DNA from 2 places in the Robertmurraya mesotrionivorans genome. Region 2 is predicted to be linked to the other one. Evidence: a T-box and tRNA genes for the amino acid it is inferred to sense, from the RefSeq annotation. Region 2 holds a T-box; the other holds one or more tRNA genes.

Evidence for each region. A T-box is a leader RNA that pairs with one kind of tRNA and senses whether it is charged. The one in region 2 lies ahead of argS (arginine--tRNA ligase), so its partner is inferred to be a tRNA-Arg.
Region 1: it has a tRNA-Arg gene. The T-box ahead of argS (arginine--tRNA ligase) is inferred to sense a tRNA for this amino acid. The anticodon was not compared.

Annotation. Positions count from the first base shown of each region.
Region 1 covers NZ_JBPCCH010000001.1:216,392-219,559, reverse strand. Annotated here, with positions in the region: gene ACRX5O_RS01100 (ABC transporter ATP-binding protein) at 1-357, opposite strand, end outside; gene ACRX5O_RS01095 (ABC transporter ATP-binding protein) at 372-1,349, opposite strand; tRNA gene ACRX5O_RS01090 (tRNA-Arg) at 1,670-1,746, opposite strand; gene ACRX5O_RS01085 (metallophosphoesterase) at 1,873-2,388, opposite strand; gene ACRX5O_RS01080 (XTP/dITP diphosphatase) at 2,393-2,995, opposite strand; gene rph (ribonuclease PH) at 2,992-3,168, opposite strand, start outside.
Region 2 covers NZ_JBPCCH010000011.1:108,058-111,225, forward strand. Annotated here, with positions in the region: gene ACRX5O_RS17085 (LLM class flavin-dependent oxidoreductase) at 1-989, shown strand, start outside; gene ACRX5O_RS17090 (DUF6376 family protein) at 1,246-1,692, shown strand; T-box leader at 1,784-2,005, shown strand; gene argS (arginine--tRNA ligase) at 2,055-3,168, shown strand, end outside.

The DNA.
Region 1 (3,168 bases), on a different contig from region 2:
ATTCAAAGAGGCGAACGGATCCTGAAAAACAATTTGCATATCTCTCCGAATTGGTCGAAGCTTTCGGTATTTCATTTTTGTTATATCTTGATCCTCAAAAACGATTTGTCCATCAGTCGGATCCATCAAGCGAAGCAAAACTCTACCTAGTGTTGATTTTCCAGAGCCTGACTCACCAACGATGCCTAGTGTTTCTCCCCTTAATACACTAAGACTAACGTCATCAACCGCTTTGACATGTCCAATTGTATGCTTTAAGATTCCACCCTTGATGGGAAAGTACTTCTTAATATTTTTTGCCTGAAGTATGTAATCTTGATCTGTATATATCCTTGTTTCTGTTTCGATGACTGACAATTTCACACTCCCCCTTATTCATACAGGTAACATCGGACACGATGACTTTCCTCTGCATCCGTTTCATATATAGACGGGTTTACATCCCGGCATTTGCTCATCACCTTTGGACAGCGATCTGAGAACCTGCAGCCAACAGGAAAGCGATGCGCTGGAGGAACAGTGCCTTTAATCGCCCCAAGTCGATCAACTTCCTTCTCTAAGCTTGGCAAGCTGGCAAGTAGCCCCATAGTATACGGATGTTTTGGTGACAGAAATAGTTTTTCAATGGTTGTTTCTTCAACGATTTGACCGCCATACATCACCATGATTCGGTCCGCATATTCAGCTACTACACCTAAATCGTGCGTAATTAATAATACAGCCATGTTAAATTTCTTTTTCATTTCATCCATCAAGTCTAAAATTTGAGCTTGAATGGTAACATCAAGAGCAGTTGTCGGCTCATCAGCTATTAATAGCTTCGGATCACAAGATATAGCAATCGCAATCATAGCACGCTGACGCATTCCACCCGATAGTTGGTGTGGATATTCCTTCATGGTTTCCTCAGCGCGCGGAAAACCAACGACCTTTAGAAGCTCAATTGCTCGTAGTCTCGCTTCATTTTTGTTCATTTTCTTATGGCGAATCAGAGTCTCTATAATTTGATTTCCAATAGTAAAAACAGGATTTAGGGCGGTCATCGGTTCCTGAAAGATCATACCGATTTCCTTTCCACGAACATTCGTCATTTGCTTATCATTAAGCCCCACCAGATCCTTACCGCCGAAAAATATTCGACCATCTTCAATTTTTCCCGGCTTATTAATTAACTTCATAATGGAGAGGGATGTAATACTCTTACCACTCCCTGATTCCCCAACGAGAGCAACGGTTTCCCCTGGCCTGATATAAAAATCTACTCCATCAACGGCTTTTGCGACTGCTTTATTTTCTAAGTAAAAATAAGTTTTTAATCCACTAACCTCCAACAATTTCATATCTGACATCCACACACCCCCCGATTGCCTTAGAAAAAATAGACTGAGTATCCGTCCTTCTTGAAAGAAAGTATACTATTATGTATAAATTTTTTCAATATATAGAATGTTAAAATTAGTTTTAATTGTTAGAAATATTGTGATATTTTCTGACAAAAGATTCACTTCAGTACATCAATGCTTTACATAAAAAAAGACAATTCCTAACAAAGGAACCGTCTAATTAACAAAAATCATTGGCAATTAAAATTATATAGAAATAGAAAAAAACGCTATAGAAATGACATTGTCACTTTCTATAGCGTAATATGTATTTATTGGTGTGTAAATGGCGTCCCAGGAGAGATTCGAACTCCCGACCGACGGCTTAGAAGGCCGTTGCTCTATCCTGCTGAGCTACTGGGACATGTTTTCTTGAGGACATTTTTTATTATAGTAGGCTTATAATAAAAAGTCAACACATTAATTGAAAAATATTATTTCACTATTCAAAGGAGATTTCTCTCCTTCGAATAGTATATGATGAAAGTCATTATTTGTGAAGTTGAAAGCTTTGTCGAAGTTGTACTATTTCTCCTTGGTCAAAATCATACACATGAAAATCGACTTCTTGTTCTGTTAAGTTTAAAACCACATACGTCCTCTCATTGCGCCCTCTTGGAAGCCGCAAGCTGCCAGGATTTATAAACAAACGATTACCGATCTTTTCAATTCCTAATAGATGAGAATGGCCAAAGCAAACGATATTAGCATCCACTTCTTCTGCTTTATATTTTAAGTTCATTAATGTAGATTTCACATTATATAAATGACCATGTGTCACTAGAAATTTCGTTCCCTTAAAATCAATAACCTCATCATGATGAAACACCGACTCGTAATCACAATTTCCCCTTACTACAACGAATTGGTCAATGGCCTCATCATTTTTTGAAAGCTCTGAATCACCACAATGAATAAATTTTTCGACATCCTTATGCTGATTCTTTAATTCATTCAATTCTTCCGTTAATCCGTGACTATCACTTACAATAAGAATCTTTGGCATCGGACTACTCTCCCTTAAACACTTCTGGTAGTAGCTCTGCTAAATTACTCAATGCTACAGCACGATGGCTTATCTTACTTTTTTCCTCAGGTAAAAGCTCTGCCATCGCTCTATTTCTTTCTTTTACAAAAAATATAGGGTCATACCCAAAACCATGTGTCCCCCGCTTCTCATCTAAAATCACACCCTCACAAGTACCATGTACTGTGATCGTTTTCTCGCCTGGGACAGCAAGTGCTAAGGCGCAATAAAAGCGGGCCGTGCGCTTTGAGGGCTCAACTCCATTTAATTCCCTTAACACTTTCGTCATATTGTCCTCATCGCTCTTTTGTTCTCCTGCATAACGAGCAGAGTAAACACCTGGTTTCCCTTCTAGTGCATCAATAACTAGTCCTGAATCATCAGCAATAACGGCTCGATTCAATTGCTTTGACACCGTTTCTGCCTTTATAATGGCATTTTCCTCAAAGGTCGTTCCGTTCTCTTCTATATCTTCAATCTCCTCATAATCAAGGAGTGTTTTCACTTGAAACCCGAGAGGCTCAAACATCCTTACGAACTCTTTGGCCTTTCCACTATTCTTTGTTGCTATGATTACTTCTTTCATTTCTTCGCACCTTTTTTAACCCTTGCTTCCTCAATTTTCTCAACAACTGCTTCACCTAACACACTCTTTTGTACTTCGAATAGCTCCATAATTCCACTTTGAGCAATTTTCAACAAATCCTGAAGTTCATTGTAAGAGAATGTTGATTCTTCACCCGTTCCTTGGAGCTCAAC
Region 2 (3,168 bases):
CACAACGGATCCGCGAAGTGGTGGAAGAAATCGTTCTAGCTGATCAAGTCGGTTTAGATGTGTTTGGGGTAGGGGAGCATCATAGAGAAGATTTTGCTGCTTCTTCTCCAGCAGTAGTATTAGCGGCTGCCGCTTCACAAACAAAACGTATTCGTCTTACGAGTGCGGTTACCGTTCTATCATCTGCTGATCCTGTTCGTGTGTTTCAAGATTTTGCGACCCTTGATGCAGTCTCAAATGGCCGAGCTGAAATTATGGCAGGACGAGGATCATTTATTGAGTCATTTCCATTGTTCGGGTACGATTTAGCGGATTATGATGAATTGTTTGAAGAGAAGTTGGATTTATTACTGAAGATTAGGGAGTCTGAGATTGTTACTTGGTCGGGTAACCATCGACCGGCCATTCATCAAAAAGGAGTGTATCCACGTCCGGTCCAACATCCACTTCCGGTATGGATAGGAAGTGGTGGGAATTCCGAATCGGTCATCCGTGCTGGAATTCTTGGCCTTCCACTCGTATTAGCGATTATTGGAGGAAGACCCGTACAATTTGCTCCACTTGCTGAGCTTTATAAAAAGGCAGCTGCTCATGCCGGTCATGATGTATCAAAGCTAACGGTAGCTTCTCACTCTCATGGATTTATTGCAGAAGAAACGGAACTAGCTGCAGACAAGTTTTTCCCATCAACCCAACAGGTCATGAATGTACTTGGTCAAGAGCGCGGTTGGGGGCATTATGGTCGTGCTAGCTTTGATGCGGCACGTAGCTTTGAAGGTGCTTTGTACGTAGGAGATTCAAAGACAGTGGCAGAAAAAATCATTCATTTACGAAAAAATGTAGGGATTACACGTTTTATGCTTCACGTACCGGTTGGGTCTATGCCTCATGAAGATGTAATGAAGGCAATAGAATTACTAGGCAGGGAAGTGGCTCCAATTGTGAAGGAAGAAGTTGCAAAATGGGAAGCGTCTTTGGGTAACAAGTAATGCCAAATCATTTGACTTCTTGGCTTGCTTACGCGTATGATTGTTAGAAAGATAATTAATAATCAAAGGGGAGTAGCTATAACAGTAAAGTCGTCACTACGAGATGAAAATCTCCGGCTTTGTTGGGCAATCTTTGTTGCTAGCGAGACCTTTGCCAATGTTTTGGTAAAGGTCTGCCCCTTTTCGTAAGATCATTACCACGTAGGTAGTGATCTTTCTTATTTTTCAAGAATAAAAATATATGGAGGAAAGAAGAATGAAGAGAAAGTGGATGGCAGTAATATTAACGGCGGTTATAGCATTAAGTGGTTGTTCGTTCTTGGAAGAAGTGAACGGAACACTTAACTATGTAAATCAAGCAACAGAATATGTCAATGAAGCGACGGAGTTTGCTAACGAAGTACCAGCTATGGCCGAGCAAGCAATTTCAGATACACAAGCATTGGCAGAATTAGAAACAAGATTACTAGATATGAAACAAGAGATTGAAGCATTTAGTGAGCTTGAAGCTCCGAGTATTGCGGAGGAGCTCCACCAACAAGTTATTGAGCAGAACGACAAGGCATTAGAAGGGATAAATGTATTTTTATCAAGTATTGAAAACGGGGAACTGGATCCTGCTTTGTTGGAAAATACCGAATTATTTACAACCATACAAGAGTTAACGGAGCTTTCTGATCAAATTCAGCAGCTTGGAGAATAAAGAGATAATACAGTCGAACACCACAGCATAGGAAAGTAATTTTTCTTTTTTGTAGATTTTTTTAAAAAAGTGTATATAATAGTCTTAATATTAAAAATTGATGATAAAGAGAGTAGTCATTTTGGAAGGTGAAGCGAGTCGGGAACGGTGGAAGCCTGATACGGTACAAATGATGAAGCGCACTTTGGAGATACTTTCTCGAATAGAGTAGAGAAAGTCGGGGAGGAACCTCGTTAAAAATGGATAGTGGTTTTTACGATAATGTAAAAACAATTGGAGTGGTACCGCGGGATCATAAGCTCTCGCCTCTTTTTGAATGGAAAAAGAGGTGGGAGCTTTTTTTATTTGGGAGGGAGAATAAAATGAAGGAAAAAGAAGTGTTGATTGATTTGATACTGGATTTAGTGGAAGGAAGTTTAGTGAAGAACCAGATTGAAAAAATGATCGAGATTCCAAAGTATACACATATGGGAGATCTTGCTTTTCCTTGTTTTGAGTTAGCAAAAATTTATCGGAAATCCCCACATTTGATTGCTCGAGACTTTGCTATTCAAATACATTCCTCGCTATTTGAAAATGTGGAAGCCGTTGGAGGATATGTGAATGTTTTTTTAAATAAGCAACAAGTTACGTCAAGAGTGATAAATACCGTCCTTACTCAGAAGGAGCAATACGGTGATTTAAAAATTGGACAAAACGAAATCATTACACTAGACTTTTCCTCACCAAATATTGCGAAACCATTCTCCATGGGGCATTTACGCTCAACGGTGATCGGAAATGCTTTATCATTGATTTGTGAGAAATGTGGGTATCAGACAGTGAGAATCAATCATATAGGTGATTGGGGAACACAATTTGGGAAACTGATGGTTGCGTATAAAATGTGGGGAAACGATGAGGAAATTAAGAAAAACCCTATAAAAGAGCTCCTAAAACTGTATATAAAATTCCATAAGGAAGAGGAAGCCAATCCACTTTTAAGCAACGAGGCAAGAGAATGGTTTAAAAAGCTAGAGGATGGAGATGCAGTAGCCATCGGGCTATGGCAGTGGTTTCGAGAAGAATCATTAAAGGAGTTTTCAAAGATTTATCAACTGCTGGGAATAGAGTTTGATTCCTATAACGGGGAAGCATTTTATAACGTTAAAATGGAGAGAGTGGTTCAGATTCTTGAGGATAAGGGACTTTTGAAAGAGTCAGAAGGAGCACATGTCGTTGAACTTGGACATATGCCTCCTTGCTTAATAAAGAAGAGTGATGGTACCACATTATACGCAACTCGTGACTTGGCAGCTGCACTTTATCGCCAAGAAACGTATCAGTTTTCAAAAGCGTTGTATATCGTTGGAAATGAACAGAGTCTACACTTTCAGCAGCTTTTTCATGTGTTACGTAAAATGGGGTATGATTGGCAGAATGGAATGGTTCATATTCCGTTTGGGATGATGTTAAAAGACGGAAAGAAAATGTCGA